DNA from 2 places in the Variovorax sp. YR634 genome. Region 1 is predicted to be linked to the other one. Evidence: predicted binding sites of a transcription regulator. Region 1 holds the regulator's gene; the other holds the start of a gene.

The links. The regulator HrcA, encoded in region 1, represses chaperone genes, less so after heat shock. The targets are predictions, from matches to a motif close to TTAGCACTCNNNNNNNNNGAGTGCTAA.
Region 2: the regulator HrcA is predicted to act here: its motif matches at 5,251-5,277, upstream of BLV60_RS00790 (co-chaperone GroES).

The regions. Positions count from the first base shown of each region.
Region 1 covers NZ_FNOL01000035.1:32,448-42,528, forward strand. The annotation lists gene BLV60_RS32475 (RelA/SpoT family protein) at 1-344, shown strand, start outside; gene greB (transcription elongation factor GreB) at 352-927, opposite strand; tRNA gene BLV60_RS32485 (tRNA-Arg) at 985-1,061, opposite strand; tRNA gene BLV60_RS32490 (tRNA-Arg) at 1,179-1,255, opposite strand; tRNA gene BLV60_RS32495 (tRNA-Ile) at 1,317-1,393, opposite strand; gene hrcA (heat-inducible transcriptional repressor HrcA) at 1,425-2,432, opposite strand; gene BLV60_RS32505 (NAD kinase) at 2,464-3,375, shown strand; gene recN (DNA repair protein RecN) at 3,377-5,059, shown strand; gene rapZ (RNase adapter RapZ) at 5,056-5,934, shown strand; gene mutY (A/G-specific adenine glycosylase) at 5,962-6,996, opposite strand; gene BLV60_RS32525 (dynamin family protein) at 7,031-8,992, opposite strand; gene mutM (bifunctional DNA-formamidopyrimidine glycosylase/DNA-(apurinic or apyrimidinic site) lyase) at 9,105-9,917, opposite strand; gene BLV60_RS32535 (tetratricopeptide repeat protein) at 9,998-10,081, shown strand, end outside.
Region 2 covers NZ_FNOL01000001.1:173,075-183,155, forward strand. The annotation lists gene BLV60_RS00770 (carbohydrate kinase family protein) at 1-643, shown strand, start outside; gene BLV60_RS00775 (AraC family transcriptional regulator) at 658-1,614, shown strand; gene xylB (xylulokinase) at 1,644-3,116, shown strand; gene groL (chaperonin GroEL) at 3,188-4,840, opposite strand; gene BLV60_RS00790 (co-chaperone GroES) at 4,870-5,160, opposite strand; gene BLV60_RS00795 (LysR family transcriptional regulator) at 5,338-6,288, opposite strand; gene BLV60_RS00800 (SDR family NAD(P)-dependent oxidoreductase) at 6,433-7,170, shown strand; gene BLV60_RS00805 (tautomerase family protein) at 7,212-7,451, shown strand; gene BLV60_RS00810 (phospholipase D-like domain-containing protein) at 7,420-9,258, opposite strand; gene BLV60_RS00815 (Bug family tripartite tricarboxylate transporter substrate binding protein) at 9,381-10,081, opposite strand, start outside.

The DNA of each region.
Region 1 (10,081 bases):
TGGTACACACGGAAGACTGCGGTGTCGGCCAGCGGCTGCGCCATAAAGACAGCGAGCGCTTCTTCGCCGTCGAATGGGCAGATGAACCCACACGAGCCTTCGAGACCGGCGTGGTCATCACCGTGCGCAACGACAAGGGCGTGCTGGCGCGGGTCGCAGCCACGCTGGCCGATGCGGAAGCAGACATCACACATGTGGAAATGGCCGACGAGACCCCGCAGGATTCGACCGACCTGCGCTTCGTGATCGCCGTGCGCGACCGCGCGCATCTGGATGCCGTGTTGCGCGCCGCCCGACGTACCGCGTCGGTGCTGACCGCGTCGAGGACGGTTCCCGCCCCCTGAGGCGCCGTTACGCCGCGGCTGGGCGCGGCGCCGGATAGCTCACGGACAGAATCTCGACCTCGTGCGCCCCGCCCGGCGTGACGAGCTTCACCACGTCGCCCTCGCGCGACTTGAGCAGCGCCCGCGCAATCGGCGAAATCCAGCTGACCTGCGACTTCGCACTCTCCGCTTCGTCGATGCCGAGGATCGTGACGCTGCGCTCGTCACCCATCTCGTCGGCATAGCGAACGGTGGCACCGAAGAAGATCTGATCGCGACCGTGGTGCACCGAAGGATCGGTGACCTCCGCGATTTCGAGGCGCTTGGTGAGAAAACGGATGCGGCGATCAATCTCGCGCAGGCGCTTCTTGCCGTAGAGGTAGTCGCCATTCTCGGAGCGGTCACCGTTCTTGGCCGCCCAATGCACGGTTTCGACGATCTTCGGCCGCTCCTCGTCCATCAGCTGCAACAGTTCGTCGCGCAGGCGCGCGTAGCCTTCGGGGGTGATGTAGTTCTTGCTGCCTGCGGGCAACGGAGGCAAAGCGCCATCAGCGCCGTCGTCATCCCCGTCAGAGTCTGTTTCCTTGGTGAATGCCTTGCTCAAAGCAGAATCCTCCAAATGAAAAAAGCCCGCAACTTTCGTTGCGAGCTTTTCTTGTAATGGTGCGGCTGGCAGGAATTGAACCCACGACCCCTTGGTTCGTAGCCAAGTACTCTATCCAACTGAGCTACAGCCGCACAGCTTGCAATTATAGCCCGCTTTCTTCGACCCTTTTTGCATTTGCCCGGCCGAATCCACGCGAAGGCACAAAAGAAAAATGCCCGGAAGATGAATCTTCCGGGCATTTCTGGAGATGGTGCGGCTGGCAGGAATTGAACCCACGACCCCTTGGTTCGTAGCCAAGTACTCTATCCAACTGAGCTACAGCCGCTGAGCCTTCGATTATAGCCTGTTCTGAGGCTCGTTCCGAAAACGGGCAAAACAAGAAGCGGTGGTAGGCCGTGATGGGCTTGAACCATCGACCAACGGATTATGAGTCCGCTGCTCTAACCAACTGAGCTAACGGCCCACGCGGCACGATTCTATTCGCGCTGCGGCGCCTACTTGCGATGGCTCAGCGCATTGCTCACCAGGCGCGATGTGATGTCGACGATCTGGATCATGCGTTCGTAGGGCATGCGCGTCGGCCCGATCACGCCCAGCGTACCCACGACCTGTCCGTCAACCTCGTAGTTGGCGCTGACGATGGAGAGCTCCTCGAAGGGCACCACCTGGCTTTCGCCGCCGATGAAGATGCGCACGCCTTCGGCCTTGCTCGACACGTCGAGTAGGCGCATCAACTGGGCCTTCTGCTCGAAGAGTTCGAAGGCACGGCGCAACTGCCCCATGTCGCTGGAAAAATCGCTCACCGCCAGCAGGTTGCGCTCACCGGAGATCACGACGTCGTCTTCCTGCGCCTCGTTCAGCACTTCGGAACTGACCTGCACCGCGGCCTGCATCAGCGCAGCGATCTCGCCACGCAGCTTTTCGACCTCGGACTGGAGACGATCACGCACCTGCTCGATAGTCAGCCCCGCATAGTGCGCGTTGATGTAGTTCGAGGCTTCGACCAGCTGCGACTGCGAATAGTCGGCCTCCGGAAAGATCACCCTGTTCTGCACGTCCCCGTCGGGCGAGACGATGATCACCAGCAGGCGCCGGTCGGAGAGCTTCAGGAACTCGATCTGCTTGAACACCGAAGCGCGCCGCGGCGCCATCACCACGCCAACGAACTGCGACAGGTTCGACAGCAGATGCGCTGCATTGGCGATCACTTTCTGCGGCTGGTCGGGCGCGAGGCTCGGCGTGCTCATCTGTTCGCGCTGCGCGGTCAGCATGGTGTCGACGAAGAGGCGGTAGCCACGGTGCGTCGGAATGCGGCCGGCCGAGGTGTGCGGGCTGGCAATCAGCCCCAGCGCCTCGAGGTCGGACATGACGTTGCGGATGGTCGCCGGCGACAGATCGAGCCCCGAGGAACGCGACAGCGTGCGCGAGCCGACGGGTTGCCCGTCGGCGATGTAGCGCTCGACGAGCGTCTTGAGCAGCAACTTGGCACGGTCGTCCAGCATTGCAAGATTTTAGTGTTGTAATTTGTGAGATATGACCTCTCGCTTTCGTCACGTCGCCCTGATCGGCAAATACCAGGCTTCCGGCGCCCGGGCGCAGGCGGACTCGCGCGACGGCGTCATGGAAGGCATTGGCGCCTTCCTCGAATCGCAAGGCTGCACGGTGTTCGTCGAGCGCTCGACCTGCGAGGAAGACGATGACGGCGCCCCTGCCCATCCACGCTACGAAGCCCTGAGCGTCGAGGAAATCGGCCAGCGCTGCGACCTCGGCCTGGTGGTCGGCGGCGACGGCACCATGCTCGGCATCGGCCGGCAGCTCGCCAGCTATGGCATCCCGCTGATCGGCATCAACCGCGGCCGGCTCGGCTTCATCACCGACATCCCGCTCGACAACTACCAGGCCACGCTGATCCCGATGCTGGCCGGCGAGTACGAGGAAGACCACCGCAGCCTGATGCATGCGCAGGTCGTGCGCGATGGCGCCTCGGTGTTTGACGCGCTCGCCATGAACGACGTGGTCGTCAATCGCGGCGCCACCTCCGGCATGGTCGAGTTGCGCGTATCGGTGGGCCGCCATTTCGTGGCCAACCAGCGCGCCGACGGCCTGATCATCGCCACGCCCACGGGTTCGACCGCCTACGCGCTGTCGGCCGGTGGGCCGCTGCTGCATCCGGCCGTGCCAGGCTGGGTGCTGGTGCCGATCGCACCGCACACGCTGTCGAACCGCCCCGTGCTGCTGCCCGACGCCGACGAGATCGTGATCGAGCTGGTGGGCGGGCGCGATGCCAGCGCCAATTTCGACATGCAGTCGCTGGCCTCGCTCGCAATCGGCGACCGCGTGGTGGTGCGCCGCTCCGATTTCCGCGTGCGCTTTTTGCACCCGCGCGGCTGGAGCTATTTCGACACCTTGCGCAAGAAACTTCACTGGAACGAAGGGGGCTCCTGAAATGGCGCTGCGACGCATCGCACTGCGCGACTTCGTGATCGTGCGATCACTCGAACTCGACCTGTCCGGCGGCTTCACGGTATTGACCGGCGAAACCGGCGCGGGCAAATCCATCCTGATCGACGCGCTGCAACTGGCGCTGGGCAACCGCGCCGACGCTGGCGCGGTGCGCGAAGGGGCCGAACGGCTCGACGTGAGTGCCGAATTCGACGCCGACCCCGCCCTGGACACCTGGCTCGACGAAGGCGGCTTCGAAGCCGGCGACGCGCTGCTGCTGCGCCGCACCGTCGACCTGCAGGGCCGCAGCCGCGGCTGGATCAACGGCAGCCCAGCCACGGCCACGCAGTTGCGCGAGCTCGGCGACCGCCTGCTCGACATCCACGGCCAGCACGCCTGGCAAAGCCTGACGCGGCCTGAGGCAGTGCGCGGCCTGCTCGACGCCTACGCAGGTGTGCGCACCGATACGCTCGACGCCGCGTGGCAAAGCTGGCGGCAGGCACTTTCCGCACTCGAACACGCGCGCTCGGCGCAAGACTCGCTGCAGCGCGAGCGCGAGCGACTGCAATGGCAGATCTCCGAAGTCGCCAAGCTCGCACCGGGCGTCGACGAGTGGGAAGAGCTGTCGACCAACCACTCGCGCATCTCCAACGCGCAGGCCCTGATCGACGCGGCCCAGGGTGCCAGCCAGGCACTGGAAGACGACGACAACGGCGCCCTCCCCGCGCTTACGCGCGCGCTCACGCTGCTGCAGAACTGCGAGCACATCGAGCCCGAGTTCCGCGCGCTGGGCGAAGTGCTCGCCTCATGCGTGGCCCAGGCCTCCGACGCTGCCCACACGCTGCACGGCTACCTGCGCGATGCCGACACCGATCCGCAAACCCTGGCCGAGCTGGACGAGCGCATGGGCCTGTGGATGTCGCTCGCGCGCCGCTACAAGCGCCCGCCCGCCGAACTGCCGGCGCTGCTGGCCGGTTGGCAGGCTGAGCTGCAGGCGCTCGACGCGCAAAGCGATCTCGAAGGCCTTGAACGCGCCGAGCAAAACGCACAGCAGGCCTACATGAAAGAAGCCAGGGCGCTCAGCAAGGTCCGCAAGCAGGCTGCGCCGCGCCTCGCCCAGGCCGTCACCGATGCGATGCAGGGTCTCGGCATGCAGGGCGGGCGCTTCGAGGTCGAACTGCAGCCGCTGGCGCAGCCCAGCCGTGCCGGCCTCGAAGACGTGGCCTTTCTCGTGGCCGGCCACACCGGCAGCACGCCGCGCGCCATCGGCAAGGTGGCTTCGGGCGGCGAACTATCGCGCATTGCGCTGGCCATCGCCGTCACCACCAGCCAGCTCGGCGCGGCGCAGACGCTGATCTTCGACGAGGTCGATGCCGGTGTCGGCGGTGCGGTCGCCGAGACCGTCGGCCGCCTCATGAAGCAGCTCGGCCGCGACCGCCAGGTTCTCGCCGTGACCCACCTGCCCCAGGTGGCCGCCTGCGCCGACCATCACCTCGTTGTTGCCAAGCGCCAGACGGCAGCAGCCGGCAAGGACGGCCCGCGCACCGAGAGCGGCGTGTCGCGCCTCGACGACGACAATCGCGCCAAGGAAATCGCCCGCATGCTGGGCGGCGAGAAGGTCTCGCAGACTTCGCTCGCGCACGCACGCGAAATGCTCGGCCACAAGACCTCGGTGACCGCGCCATGAACCTCGACCTCGTGCTCATCACGGGTATGTCGGGCTCCGGCAAGTCGGTGGCCCTGCATGCACTGGAAGACGCTGGCTACTACTGCGTCGACAACCTGCCGCCCGAACTGCTGACGTCCTTCATCGCCTTGCAGCACGAACAGCAGACGCCGCGCGTGGCCATTGCCATGGACGTGCGCAGCGGCGTCTCGCTACCAATCGTTCCACAGCAGCTCGAAGCGCTGCGGCGCGACGGCGAGATCTCGCTGCGTTCGCTGTTCCTCGACGCGACCACCGATGCCCTGCTGCGCCGCTATTCGGAAACCCGCCGCCGCCACCCGCTCTCGCGCCAGGAAGGCCGTACCGACGTGCCCGAACAGCACCGCGTGCTGATGCAGGCCATCGAGCTCGAACGCGAGTTGCTGGCCGACCTGCGCGACGGCGCCGACGTGATCGACACCAGCCTGATCCGGCCGGCGCAGCTGCAGAGCTACATCAAGTCGCTGATCTCGGCACCGCAAAGCGCGCTGACGCTGGTGTTCGAATCGTTCGCCTTCAAGCGCGGCGTGCCGCTTGACGCGGACTACGTGTTCGACGTGCGCATGCTGCCCAACCCGCACTACGTGCCCGCGCTGCGCCCGCTCACGGGCCGCGACGAGCCGGTGATCGAATGGCTGCGCGAGCACGACGACGTAGCGCGCATGTACAACGACATCGAACAGTTCCTCACGCATTGGCTCGACGCACTGGCGCGCGACCATCGCAGCTATGTGACGGTGGCCATCGGGTGCACGGGCGGGCAACACCGCTCGGTGTTCCTGGTCGAGCAGCTGGCGCGGTCGTTCGGTGCGCGCTGGGGTGCGCTCAAGCGGCACCGCGAACTCGACGCGGCCTGACTGATCCGCCGACTAAAGATCGGCTGACTAAGCCTCGCTGCCTTCCAGCAGCTTGCGCATCGGCGCCGGCAGGCCCAACCGGCCCCACTCCTCGGCCTCGACCCAGCGCGCGCCATCGCCTTGCGGCTGGCCGCCCTGAAGCTGCACCGGATGCAGATGCAGGTCCTTGTGGGTCAACACATGCACGAAGGCCGGCAGGTCCTGCACGCCGCGTCGCGCGGCCGTCGGCAGTGCAGCCAGAAGATCTTCACGGCTGTCGAACACGGGCAGGCAATAGAGCCCGGCCCAGATGCCCTTCGACGGCCGCTTCTCCAGCCACACGCGGCCTTGCGCATCGCGCGCCAGCAGCACCCAGAGCGACTGTGCACTGCGCTTGAGCTTGCGGGTCTTGACGGGGTAGCGCTCCGGCGCGCCTTCCCGCAGGGCCGCGCAGGTCTTGTGGACCGGGCAGATCATGCAGCTCGGCTTGCGCGGAAGGCACACCGTGGCGCCCAGGTCCATCACGCCTTGCGTGTAGCTCGCGATGGCTTCCTTCTGCTCTGCCGGCGGCAGCAATTGCGTTGCCAGGTCCCACAGCGCACGCTCCTGCGCCGCCGAAGACATGTCGCCCGCAAAGCCAAGCACGCGCGTCAGCACGCGCTTCACGTTGCCGTCGAGGATCGCCACGCGCTCGCCGAAGCAGAAGGCGGCAATGGCCGCGGAGGTCGAGCGGCCGATGCCGGGCAAGGTGACGAGTTCGGCGGCGGTGCGCGGAAACTCGCCGCCGAAGCGCGCGACGACTTCCTGCGCGCAGCGATGCATGTTGCGCGCGCGGCTGTAGTAGCCCAGCCCGCTCCAGAGCCCGAAGACCTCGTCCTCGGTGCCGGCGGCCAGCGCCTTGACATCGGGAAAGCGTTCGAGAAAGCGCGCGAAGTAGCCGAGCACCGTCGTCACCTGCGTCTGCTGGAGCATCACCTCCGACAGCCACACGCGGTACGGGTCGCGGGTGTTCTGCCAAGGCAACTGGCTGCGCCCGTGGCTGCGCTGCCAGCTCACGATCTGCGCTGCGAAATCCGGGGGCAATTGCAAGCCAGCAACCGCCGTGGAGGCGGAAGCTTCAGGCCGCACGCAGCTCGCCGACAGTCGCCGCGACCTGCGGCTTTCCGTGCTGCGCGATCAGCGAAGTGAACTCGCGCAGCTGCACATGAAGCTCGGCGAGATTGCTCTCCTGCGCGGCCAGTTCGATCAGCCGTTCGTCGAGATTGCCCGCCGCGCTCTGGATGCGCTCGATCGCCTCGATGCGCTTGCTGAAGTTGCGGCGGCGCTCCTTGAGCTGCGCGTCGATCTGCGCGCTCGCGCCCTTGCTCCAGCGCTCGACCTCGGTCATGGCTGCTTCGTTGACGAGCCGCAGCCGGCTGGCCAGCGCGCGAACCAGCTTGTCGCAGAAATCGGCCTGCGCGAGCTTCAGCAGGTTGCCCACGCCCAGGTAGTGGATGTGGCTGCGTTCGATCTGTCCCAGCTCCTGCTCGAAGCCCGTCAGGTCGGGCTCGGCCGGCGCCTGCAGGGTGAAGCCCTGCTCGGCATTCAGCTGGCGGAAGGTGGCATGCAGCATCGACTGGATCTCGGCCGTGGTCGCCTGCACCTCGCGCAGGTTGTTGCGCAGCGAATCGAAAGTCTCGCCGTACACCTTGCGGACATTGAACTTGACGCCCGGGCGCTTGAGCGCGGCCGACAGCCGCACCATGTCGGCCTTGAGCGCAGTACGGCCGAGCACGGCATACACCTCGCGCAGCAGCTTGCCCTGCACCGAGCGCAGCGCCAGGATGCGCGTGTTGCTGCCTTCGAACTCGGCATGTTCCTGATCGATGCGCGCACGCATGTGGCGGATCACCGATACGTTCTTGCCGCGCAGCCCCTGCAGTTCGAGCGCCTGCTCGGCCAGGTCGCGCTGGCGCACTTTCAGGATGCGCTCGGCCTCGGCGCGCAGCGCGGTCATGCCCGCATCGACCGCGAGCCGCAGCATGGTTTCGCGCTTGCCGAGCACGCCTTCGGCCAGCAACGATTCAAGCGCCGGCAGGCGGCTGGCCTGCAGCAACTGGCCGTCGTGCTGGATCTTGGCCTGCAGCCCCTTTTGCGCGGACACCGGCAGCACCTGCGCCAGCGGCACTTCGAGCAAACGGGCCGCGCCTTCGCGCTGGCGTTCGATCTGCTGCTCGATGTGCGAGGGCGTGCTCAGCGTGTCCCACATCGTGTCGATCTTGTTGAGCACCACGAAGCGCGTGTCGTTGCCTTCGTCCTCGGTGATCAGGTGCTCGCGCCAGATCGAGAGATCGGAGCGCGTCACGCCGGTTTCGGCGCCCAGGATGAAGACCACGGCGTGCGCCTGCGGAATCAGGCTCACCGTGAGTTCGGGCTCGGCGCCAATTGCGTTCAGGCCCGGGGTGTCGAGAATCACCAGCCCCTGCTCCAGCAGCGGGTGCGGCATGTTCAGCACCGCATGGCGCCAGCGCGGAATTTCGACGCGGCCTTCGGCGTCCTGCACCGGGTTGTCGTCGGGGGTGTCGTCGTTCCAGAAGCCCAGCGTGCGCGCTTCATCCTTGGCGACCCAGCGCACCTCGGCCACCTTGCTCATGGCCTGCGCCAGATGCTCGGCGTTGCCGACGTCGATAGCTATCTCGGTCCAGCGCGTTGGCTTTTCGCGCCAATGGGCCAGCGAATGCGGCTCCAGCCGGGTCTCGATGGGCAGCAGGCGCAACTTGGGCGCGAGCGCGGCGTCGTAGCCCAGCTCGGTCGGGCACATCGTGGTGCGGCCGGCGCTCGCGGGCATGATGCGCCGCCCGTAGCCGGCAAAGAAGATCGCGTTGATCAGCTCCGACTTGCCGCGCGAGAACTCGGCCACGAAGGCGACCATGACCTTGCTGGTACGGATCTGCGTTTCGAGCCCGCGCAGGCGCTCCGCCACTGCCTGGTCGAGCAGCTCGTTCTCGGTCAGCCAGCGGGACAGCCACTGCAGCCGGTGGGCGAAATTGCTCCGCCACGCACCGTGCTGATCGAGTTGTTGGTTGAAGGAGCGGCTCAAGGGAAATATGTAAGAAACAATTTACAAATATAGCATCGGGAGGCGAACAACCAACGTCTCCAAATTGTTTCTCCTGAGATCCACGTCTGAATCCGACATCCGGACCAGGCGCCTACTTCTGGCAATTGGGGCAATAGTAGGTGGAGCGCTGCCCCTGGCGCAGCTGCCGGATCGGCGTTGCACAAACCCGACAGGGCTCGCCGGCACGGCCATAAACGGTCGCTTCGAGCTGGAAATAGCCATTCTGTCCGTCCACATTGGAGAAATCTCGTAGCGTGCTGCCGCCCTTCTCCACCGCCCGGGCCAGGATTTCGCGTACGGCTGCGTGAAGCTTGGCCGCCCTCGGACGGCTGATGCGCGCCGCCGACAGCGTCGGCCGGATGCCCGCCTGGAACAACGCCTCCGACGCATAGATGTTGCCCACGCCCACCACCACGTCGCCCGCCAGCAGCACCTGCTTGACGGCGCTCTTGCGCTTCTTCAGGCCGGCGTGGAAGGCGTCGAGGTCGAAGGCATCGCCCAGCGGCTCCATGCCAAGGCCACCAAGCAGCTTGATGGCCCATGGGGCTGCCTCGTCTTCCACGTAGACCACGGCGCCGAAGCGGCGCGGATCGTTGAGCCGCAGCGTGCCCCGATCGGTGACCAGGTCGAAATGGTCGTGCGACCCGGGCGACGGCAATGCCGCGTCGAAACGCAGGCTGCCCGACATGCCCAGATGCAGCAGCAGGATGCCGCGATCGAGATCGATCAGCAGGTACTTGCCGCGCCGCCGCACCTCGCGCACCTGCCGCCCGACCAGCGCCTCGGGCAGCACCATCAGGGCCCAGCGCAGGGGCTTGCCGATGCGCACCGCGTCGATGCGTGCGCCCGCGATGCGGTCGGCAAAGCCGCGACGGGTGACTTCGACTTCGGGAAGCTCAGGCATGAAAAGTAAATCTCCGGCAAATGCGGCGTTGACTAAGCCCCACGCAAGGTTCGTTCAAAAGCCTGGATTATTATGGTCGGATGAATCTTTCGCCCCGCCGACACCGCCTTGCGGCGGCCGCGTCTCTCGCCTTGCTGGCTTGTGCGGTTCACGCACAATCTTCC
Region 2 (10,081 bases), on a different contig from region 1:
GCTGCCGCAGTTGCCGGCGGAATGCCGCTTTCTGCACTTCGGCTCGATCTCGCTGCTGCAGGACCCGGCCGCCACGCGCATCACCGACCTCGTCGCAGCGAACAGGGAGCGTTGCGTGATCGTGTTCGACCCCAACGTACGGCCCAGCCTGATCACGGACATGGCGGCGTACCGCGCGCGCGTCACCGGCTGGTTCGCCATGGCCGACCTGGTCAAGCTCAGCGACGAAGACGCTGCGCTGCTCGCGCCCGGCCAGCAGGTCGATGCGCTGGCCGCCGAGTGCCTGAAGGCCGGCGCGCGCGCCGTGATCGTCACGCGCGGCGGCGACGGCGCAACGCTCTGGCGCACGGGGCACGAGCCGTTGACCGTGGCCGCGCCGCGCGTCACGGTGGTCGACACCATCGGCGCGGGAGACACCTTCACGGCCGGGTTGTCCGTGTCGCTGCTCGCGCATGGCGTGGAGCGGCCGGCGCAGCTCGGCGAGCTGGGCGACGACGCATGGCGCGAAGTGATGAGCTTCGCCGCCACCGCCGCCGCCCTCAACTGCACCCGCGAGGGTGCCGATCCACCGACGCTGGAGGCGGTTCACGCCGCCCTGGCGAAGGCACAAAATACCGCTGTTGCTGCTGCTTCCCGGCCCTGAGCCGGGCTGCCATCATGACGACGTCCACCCGAAAGCGTTCGATTCCCCGTCAGCGCCAGCCCGAGCTGGAGCGCGACTTCACGCGTTCCCCCTCGCTGGGTTACGAGACCCCCGAAGAAACCGGCCTGGTGCGCTGCCTCGCGCACGGCTTTCCGAGCCCGCTGGTGCGATGGCACTTCCATGAAGACTACGAGCTGCACCTGATCACCGAGACATCGGGCAAGGCCTTCATCGGCGACTGGATCGGGCCGTTCCAGCCCGGGCACCTGGTGCTGTGCGGGCCGCGGCTGCCGCACAACTGGATCTCGCTCGACGTGCCCGAAGGCGGCGCCGCGGGACGCGACCGGGTGATCCAGTTCCGACACGAGCCCATCGAGCACGCGGCATCCCAGATTCCCGAGCTGCGCGAGGTAATGCACCTGCTGGAGCGGGCGCGCCACGGCATCGAATTCTTCGGCATGTCGGAGAACGCGCAGGCGCACTGGGACAGCATCAAGGCCGCGCGCGGCGTGCGGCGCCTGAGCCTGTTCCTCGACTTCATGGCCGACCTGGCGCAATGCACCGACTACCGGCTGCTGTCGAGCGTGCAGATGCAGGGCGCACAGGGCGCAGACGGCGACGCGCAGGTCGACCAGATCAACGGCATCGTCAACCGCATCACCAACAACATGGCCGACCCGATCTCGATGTCGGACGTGGCGGCCGAGCTGGGCATGAGCGAGAGCCGCTTCAGCCGCTTCTTCAGGCGCTCCACCGGCAACAGCTTTACCGATTTCGTCAACCGCGTGCGCATCAACAGCGCCTGCCACCTGCTGATGCAGACCGATCACTACGTGACCGACATCTGCTACCAGGTGGGCTTCAACAACGTGGCGAACTTCAACCGGCGCTTCCTTGAAATCAAGGGCATGACGCCGAGCGAATTCCGCCGGCAGGCCGACACGCGCTTCGGCAGCGGCGTCTCTTCCTGAGCACGCAGCAGAAAACCAGGGGGCTCATCTTGTATCTGGGACTCGACCTCGGCACGTCCGAGCTCAAGGCGCTTTTGCTCGCCGACGACCACCGCATCGTGGGCGTGGCCCGCGCACCGCTCACGGTCGAACGGCCGCAACCGTTGTGGTCGGAGCAGGCGCCGCAGCAGTGGTGGCATGCGCTCGAAGAGGTGATGCGCGCGCTCGGCAAGTCGCATCCCGAAGAGCTTGCGGCGGTGCGTGCGATCGGCCTGTCGGGCCAGATGCACGGCGCCACGCTGCTCGACGAAGCGGGCCAGGTGCTGCGCCCCGCGATTCTCTGGAACGACGGGCGCAGTGGCGCGCAGTGCGAAGCGCTTGCGCGTGCCGTACCGCGGCTCGGCGAGATCGCGGGCAACCTGGCGATGCCAGGATTCACTGCGCCCAAGCTGCTGTGGGTGCGTGAGCACGAGCCCGAAGTTTTCAGCCGCGTTGCGCGCGTGCTGCTGCCGAAGGACTGGCTGCGCTTCATGCTCAGCGGCGAGGCGGTCAGCGAGATGTCGGACGCGGCCGGCACGCTGTGGCTCGACGTGGGTGCGCGCGACTGGTCCGATGAATTGCTCGCTGCCACCGGGCTCACGCGTGCGCACATGCCGCGCCTGGTCGAGGGCAGCGAGGTGTCGGCGCAGCTCAAGCCCGAGCTTGCGGCGCGCTGGGGCGTGGGTGGCGGCGGTGCGGTGCTGATTGCCGGCGGTGCTGGCGATAACGCGGCCAGCGCGGTCGGCATGGGGCTGGTCGAGCCGGGGCAGGGTTTTGTGTCGCTCGGCACATCGGGTGTGGTGTTCGTGTCCACCGACCGCTTCTTGCCGAACCCCGCGCAGGCGATGCACGCCTTCTGCCATGCGTTGCCGAAGCGCTGGCACCAGATGTCGGTGATGCTCTCGGCCGCGAGCGCGGTGAGCTGGGCGGCAAAGACCTTCCGGTTCGCCGATGAAGCCGCGCTGCTCGAAGCGGCGGCGTCCATCTCGCTGGCGCAGCGCGAGCGCTGCCCGCTGTTCCTGCCGTATCTCTCGGGCGAACGCTCGCCGCACAACAACCCCAATGCGCAGGGCGTGCTGTTCGGGCTGACGCATGCACACGGTCCGGCGGAAATCGCCTACGCCGTGGTCGAGGGCGTGAGCTTCGGGCTGCGCGATGGCTTCGACACCCTGCGGCTGCCGGCCGACATGCCGCTGCGCGAAGTGGCGCTGGTGGGCGGTGGTGCACGCAGCGTGTGGTGGGGCCAGTTGCTGGCCGACATCTTCCAGGTGCCGCTGACGCTCTATGCGGGCAGCGAGACGGGCGGGGCGTTGGGGGCAGCGCGGCTGGCGTGGCTGGCCGATGGAGGCGCGGTGGCCGAAGTGTGCAAGCTGCCGCCGGTGCAGCAGCAGTTGATTCCGTCGACCGAAGGAGCCGCTGTGCATAGCGCGCGCCACACACGCTTTCAGGTGCTCTATGCGGCGCTGCGAGACCAGTTCCAGTAGCTGACACAGGCAATAAAAAAGGGCCGCTTTCGCGGCCCTTCTTCTTTTGGTGAGCAGTGCTCAGCCGGGCATTACATGCCCATGCCGCCCATTCCGCCCATGCCGCCCATGTCGGGCATGCCGCCGCCGGCGCCAGACTCGTCCTTGGGCGCGTCAGCGACCATGGCTTCGGTCGTCAGCAGCAGCGAGGACACCGAAGCGGCGTTCTGCAGTGCGGTGCGGGTGACCTTCGTCGGGTCCAGGATGCCCAGTTCGAGCATGTCGCCGTACGTGTCGTTCGCAGCGTTGAAGCCGTAGTTGCCCTTGCCGGCCAACACAGCGTTCACCACCACCGAGGCTTCGCCGCCGGCGTTGTTCACGATTTCGCGCAGGGGAGCTTCGATGGCCTTGAGCACCAGCTTGATGCCGGCTTCCTGGTCGGCGTTGTCGCCCTTGACCGACTCGCCCACGGCTTGCTTGGCACGCAGCAGAGCCACGCCGCCGCCAGCCACGACGCCTTCTTCCACTGCAGCGCGGGTAGCGTGCAGGGCGTCTTCGACGCGAGCCTTCTTTTCCTTCATTTCGACTTCGGTGGCAGCGCCAACCTTGATCACTGCAACGCCGCCGGCCAGCTTGGCCACGCGCTCTTGCAGCTTTTCACGGTCGTAGTCGCTCGTGGCTTCTTCGATCTGCACGCGCACTTGCTTCACGCGGGCTTCGATGTCGCCAGCGGCACCGGCGCCGTCGATGATGATCGTGTTTTCCTTGCCCACTTCGATGCGCTTGGCTTGGCCCAGGTCGGCCAGCGTCACCTTTTCGAGCGTCAGGCCCACTTCTTCAGCGATGACCTTGCCGCCCGTCAGGATGGCGATGTCTTCCAGCATGGCCTTGCGGCGGTCGCCGAAGCCAGGAGCCTTGACAGCCACGACCTTCAGGATGCCGCGGATCGTGTTCACGACCAGCGTAGCCAGGGCTTCGCCTTCGACTTCTTCGGCAATGATCAGCAGCGGACGGCCAGCCTTGGCGACTTGTTCCAGCGTGGGGAGCAGGTCACGGATGTTGCTGATCTTCTTGTCGAACAGCAGCACGAAGGGGTTGTCGAGCAGCGCCGATTGCTTCTCGGGGTTGTTGATGAAGTAGGGCGACAGGTAGCCGCGGTCGAACTGCATGCCTTCGACGACGTCGAGTTCGCTGTCCAGCGACTTGCCGTCTTCCACGGTGATCACGCCTTCCTTGCCGACCTTGTCCATCGCGTCAGCGATGAGCTTGCCGATGGTTTCGTCGCTGTTGGCCGAGATCGAGCCGACTTGAGCGATTTCCTTCGATGTGGTGGTGGGCTTGGAAGCCTTCTTCAGCTCGGCGACCAGGGCCGTGACAGCCTTGTCGATGCCGCGCTTCAGGTCCATCGGGTTCATGCCGGCAGCCACCAGCTTGAAACCTTCGCGAACGATGGCTTGTGCCAGCACGGTCGCGGTGGTGGTGCCGTCACCGGCGTTGTCCGAAGTCTTGGAAGCCACTTCCTTCACGAGCTGGGCGCCCATGTTCTGCAGCTTGTCCTTGAGTTCGATTTCCTTGGCGACCGACACACCGTCCTTGGTGACGGTGGGGGCGCCGAACGAGCGCTCGAGCACCACGTTGCGGCCCTTGGGGCCCAGGGTCACCTTGACTGCGTTGGCCAGGATGTTGACACCCTCGACCATGCGTGCGCGGGCTTCACCGCCGAAGACTACGTCTTTTGCTGCCATGTTTGTTTACTCCGAATGGGATGTTTGAATTACTTCTCGACGACCGCGAACAGGTCGTCTTCCTTCATGACGAGCAATTCGTCACCGCCGACCTTGACGGTCTGGCCGCTGTACTTGCCGAACAGGACGCGGTCGCCGACCTTGACGGTCAGTGCGGCCAGTTCGCCCTTGTCGTTGCGCTTGCCCGGGCCCACGGCCAGGACTTCACCCTGATCGGGCTTTTCAGCGGCTGCGTCGGGGATGACGATGCCGGAGGCGGTCTTGGTTTCGCTGTCAACACGCTTGACGATCACGCGATCGGCCAAAGGACGAAGTTTCATTGCATCTCCTGGATGTATGGATAAGAAACGGGTTTTGGGGTCGGGTGCCGGACCGGAGGCCGGCAGCCCATCGACTGGAAGCGAGGGCTGTTAGCACTCATCAGCAGCGAGTGCTAATCATAAGGGCAATCGGTGGGCTTTCAAGTGACAGGGGCTGCCGCCGGTGCGTAACGGATCTCACGCCCGGCCCGCCAAGCCGCCGCCAGACACGCCCGCCGCATCCGCCCGGTGGCCCATCAGGAAGTCCACGAAGGTGCGCACGCGCAGCGGCGCGAACCGCAACTTGGGATACAGCAGGTTGTAGGGCCGGGACCGGCCGCCGAAGGGCTTGAGCACTTCGACCAGTCGTCCCTGGCGCAAGTCTTCCTCGACCACGAAGCGATAGGCCTGGAAGATGCCCGCGCCATGCCGGGCCAGCGTAACCCCGGCCAGGACGTCGTCCGAACAGGCGTAGCCGCCGGAGGTGAGCATTTCGACGTCCTGGCCGTCCTGACGGCACAGCCAGGGGATGGTGCGGCCGCTGCTGGGCAGCTCGAACTGGATGCATTCGTGGGTCTGCAGGTCGTCCAGGGTCCGGGGTTCCCCGTGCCGGCGCAGGTAGTCCGGGGCTGCGACGAGCACGAGTTCGGCGTCCTCGAGATGGCGAGCAACCAGGGTCGAGTCGGCTGGCGCGCGCACACGCACGGCAAGGTCGTACCCCTCCGCGGCGAAGTCGATGTTGCGGTTGCTGACGTGAACCTCGACCCGGATGTCCGGGTAGCGCGCCCTGAACTCCGGCAGCAGCGGCAGCAGCCGGTAGTGCCCGTAGGTGGTGGGAACGCTGATCCGCAGCAGGCCGCTTGGCGTGATCTGCTGGCCGCTGACCTGGCGTTCGGCCTCCACCAACTGGTTGAGCGCCTGGCGGCATTGCTCGTAATAGGCCTGGCCCGCCTCGCTCAGCCGTATCTGCCGTGTCGTGCGCAGGAAGAGGCGCACGCCGAGGCGTTCTTCCAGCCTGCCCACCGTCCTGCTTACGGCGGCGGGCGTCACGCCCGCAACGGCGGCTGCGGCGGTGAACCCCTCTTGCTCGGCTGCAAGACAGAAAAGCTCCAGGCTTCCCAGCAGCAGGTCGTCGAACTGGCGATTCATGATTGATTACATGGAGTAAAGACTAAAAATGCTTCGATCATCTTTATCAACTTGAAGGTCGTCAATACAGTTGATCCCAGAGGCGAGAGCCTCCATGAACCTGAACCAACTGCCTCCGCTTTGACCACCCGAAAGGAAACCATCATGAAGACCCAACCCAAGACGATCGTGATCACCGGCGCCTCGAGCGGCATCGGCCTGGCCCTGGCCGGCGCGTACCTGCAGCGCGGCGACAACGTCGTCGGCAACGCCCGCAGCGCCGAACGCCTGCAACAGGCATCCGTGTCGCTCGGTTCGCCCGACAACTTCCTGGGCGTTGCCGGCGACGTCGCCGACCCCGTCGTCGGCGATCTGCTGGTGCGGCGTGCCATCGAGCGCTTCGGGCACGTGGACGTGCTCGTCAACAACGCCGGATTCTTCAACGCCAAGCAGTTCATCCAGTACACGCCGGACGAGCTGGAAGCCCTGGTGAGCACCAACCTGAAGGGTTTCGTCTATCCGTCGCAGGCGGCAGTCCGCCACATGGTCGAGCGCAAGGCGGGCCACATCATCAGCATCACGGCAAGCCTTGCCTCGCAGCCCAACCAGGCCGTGCCGGCCGTGCTGCCGCTGCTGATCAAGGGCGGCATCAACCAGGCGACGAAGGCGCTGGCGCTGGAACTGGCGCCGCACAACATCCAGGTGACGGCGGTGGCGCCGGGCATCGTGGACACGCCGATGTACACGAAGGAAATGCATGGCTTCCTCAACACGCTGCAGCCGGCAGGCCGCATCGGCACGGTGCAGGAAATCGTCGACGCGGTTCTCTACCTGAGCGACGCCAGCTTCACGACCGGCATCGTGCTGCCCGTGGACGGCGGCATGGGCACCGGCAAGTGGTGAGCGAAGCAGCGAAGCATCGACAACGAACCCCGGAGAACGCCATGCCCTACATCCGCATCGAAATCACCCGCGAAGGCACCACGCTCGACCAGAAGAAGCAGCTGATCGCCGAGGCCACCGAGATGATGGTGCGCGTCCTGAACAAGGATCCTGCCTCGACCTTTGTCGTGATCGACGAATACGACACCGACAACTGGGGCCAGCACGGCCGCACGATCACCGAGGTGCGCCGCGAGCAGACGCTTGCTGCTACTGCACCGCCGCGTCCATCCAGAACTTGAGCTGCGGGTTCTTGAGCCGACCCTTCTTGTCGTAGTACTTGCCCAGCCATTCCTCCGGCGTGCTTTTGAGTTCCAGCGCGTCCTTCTGGCCGCCAAGCTGCTTGAACCAGAAGCGGGAGGAGAAGTGGTCGTAGACGTCCAGGATGCGGGTCGCATAGGCCATCGCGAGCTTCTTGTTGCCGCGCACGATCAGCAGGTTCTCGTCGTTGTCGAACGATGCCTTGTGCCCCAGGTTGTGGCTGCCGGTGGCAACGACGCAGTCGTCGTCGAAGGGGTCGATCACCACGACCTTGTCGTGAATGATCGCGAAGCCGGCATTGAGGATTTCCTTCTTCCAGCCATCGGGCACCTTGAAGTCGAAGGCCTCGGCTCCGAAAACGCGCGGGTCCTGGAGCACGGGCGGTTTCTTCTCGCCCTTCTTCCTGGCGGGCGGAGTCATGCCCTTGAGCTCGTAATAGAAGCCTTCCGAGGCCGACTTGTTCGTCACGCATCCGCGCACGAACAGCTTCTTGTTCTTGCTCGCGGCCTGGGCTGTCCAGTTCGCGATGCTGGGGCTGCCCGGATAGAAGGCGAGAAAGAGCACGGAGTGGCTGGCGCCCGCGATCAGCTGGGCAAGGTCCTTCATGTCCGGCGGGCGCTTCTCGGTTGCCGGGTTCTTGCCGCGCGCCTTCGGCGTGTTCGGCGAAAACCAGCTGTGAGCCGCCGCTCCATCGTCCAGTGTCAGCGCCGAGCCCTTCGACGCCCACTTGCGAAGCGCGGCGCCCTGCAAGGCTTTCGGATCGTCCGCGGCCTCGTCGGTGTCCTTGGCGAGCTCTTTCCAGTACGCCAGATAGCGCTTGGCGAGCGCATCGTTGTCGATGACGATGGAATTGTTGGTCTGGGTGCACAGGCCGGTGGCCGTCCAGTTGGTGGAGCCGGTGAACACCGCCTTCGGCTTGCCCTTGGAGTCGACGTAGACCAGGAACTTGTTATGGGCGATATGGCCGTTGGACATGATGCGGTTGTGAATCTCCGCAGCGGTGCCAGTCAGGGTTTCGCGCGCTTGCTCGTTGCCATCGACCTTCACGGTCTTGATCTTGGTCTTGCCGGTCTTGGGGTTGGTCACCTTCTCCGGTTTGCCGTCCTCGCCCAGCACTTCCTCGTCTTCCTTGGAGTCGCCCAGGACGATGTGGAGGCGTTCGCCCAGCCCTGCGAGCCAGCCGATCAGCTGCGGGTCCTTGAGTTCGTAGAGCGCCGCGTAGATCTTGCCCTTGCCGTCGGCGCGCGCAAGAAACTCCTGGATGGCCTCGATCATGTCGCCCGAGAGGCTCTCGCGGAGCTTGCTCTTGTCGCCGGGGTCCGAGACCTTCGCGATCAGCGAGTCCTTCATGTCCTTGGAGCCGAGCGCGCGCGCGACGCGCTGCGTGGAGATCAATCCGCGGTTGAAGTAGACGCTCAGCTTGTCGTCGATCACCGGGGTGATCTCCACCTCGTTAGTCAGCAGGATCGGCAGCTTCGCCATGGGCTGGAGCTTTCCCGGGGCGCCCTCCAGCGGCACGATCTTGTAGCGGAAGATCCTGTTCTTGTTCTTCTCGGCTTCGAGACGCGCGTAAGGATCTTTCCAGTAGAACTTCTGGATCGGAAGTTCCTCGGTGGTCCATTTCTTGGGTGTGATGCCCTTGAACCTCGCCTGGCCTGGCAGGGGCGTCTCACGGCCGTGCTGGTCGATGCGGTAGACCGCGAATCCCATGCAGCCATCCGGCTTCTTGCCGTAGCTCCACGCGACCATGATCACCTCGTTGTTGGCGAAAGCCACGGCGTTCTGCATGAGTCCCCTCCACGTTCCGGTAGCGGCCGATTGGATGTCGACTTCGAGAGTGCGCTGGCCACGGCCGCCTCCCGCGCGGGAGTATCGCGGGATCGATCGGGCTCATCAATGGCATTTCTGTGTCAGTCCACCTTGATGCTCGCAGCCTTGACCACCTGCTGCGCCTTGGCGGTTTCGTCGACGATGAACTTGTTGAACTGTGCCGATGGCATCGTGAACGGCTCGGCGCCGAGCTTCTCCAGCCGCTCTTTCAGCTCGGGCGACACCATGATCTTCGCGACCTCGGCCTGAAGCCGCTCCACCACGGGCTGCGGCGTCTTTGCCGGAGCGAAGAGGCCGACCCAGAACAAATACGCCGAACCTGGCACGCCGGCTTCCACGGTGGTTGGGGCATCGGGCAAGGCGGGCGAGCGTTGGGCGGTTCCCACGGCCAGCGCCTGCAGCTTGCCGCTCTTGATGAGCGGCAGCGCCGACACCATCGGCGCGAAGAACCAGTCGACGCGGCCCGACATCACTTCGGTCATCGCCTCGGGCGTGCCGCGGAAGGGCACGTGCTGCGCATCGAGCCCGGCCGCGAGGCGGAACACCTCCGCGTTCATGTGCGTGGCCGAGCCGTTGCCAGCCGATCCGTAGTTGAAGCTGCCCGGCTTTGCCTTGACCTTCGCGACCAGGTCCTGCACGTTCGTGAAATGCGCGGGCGCGGTCACCAGCACGTTGGGCAGGCTCGCCATCGGCGTGATGCCGGTGAAGTCCTTGATCGTGTCGTACGACAGGCCCTTGTAGATCCATGGATTCACGAGGTGCCCCGCTGAATGCACCAGCA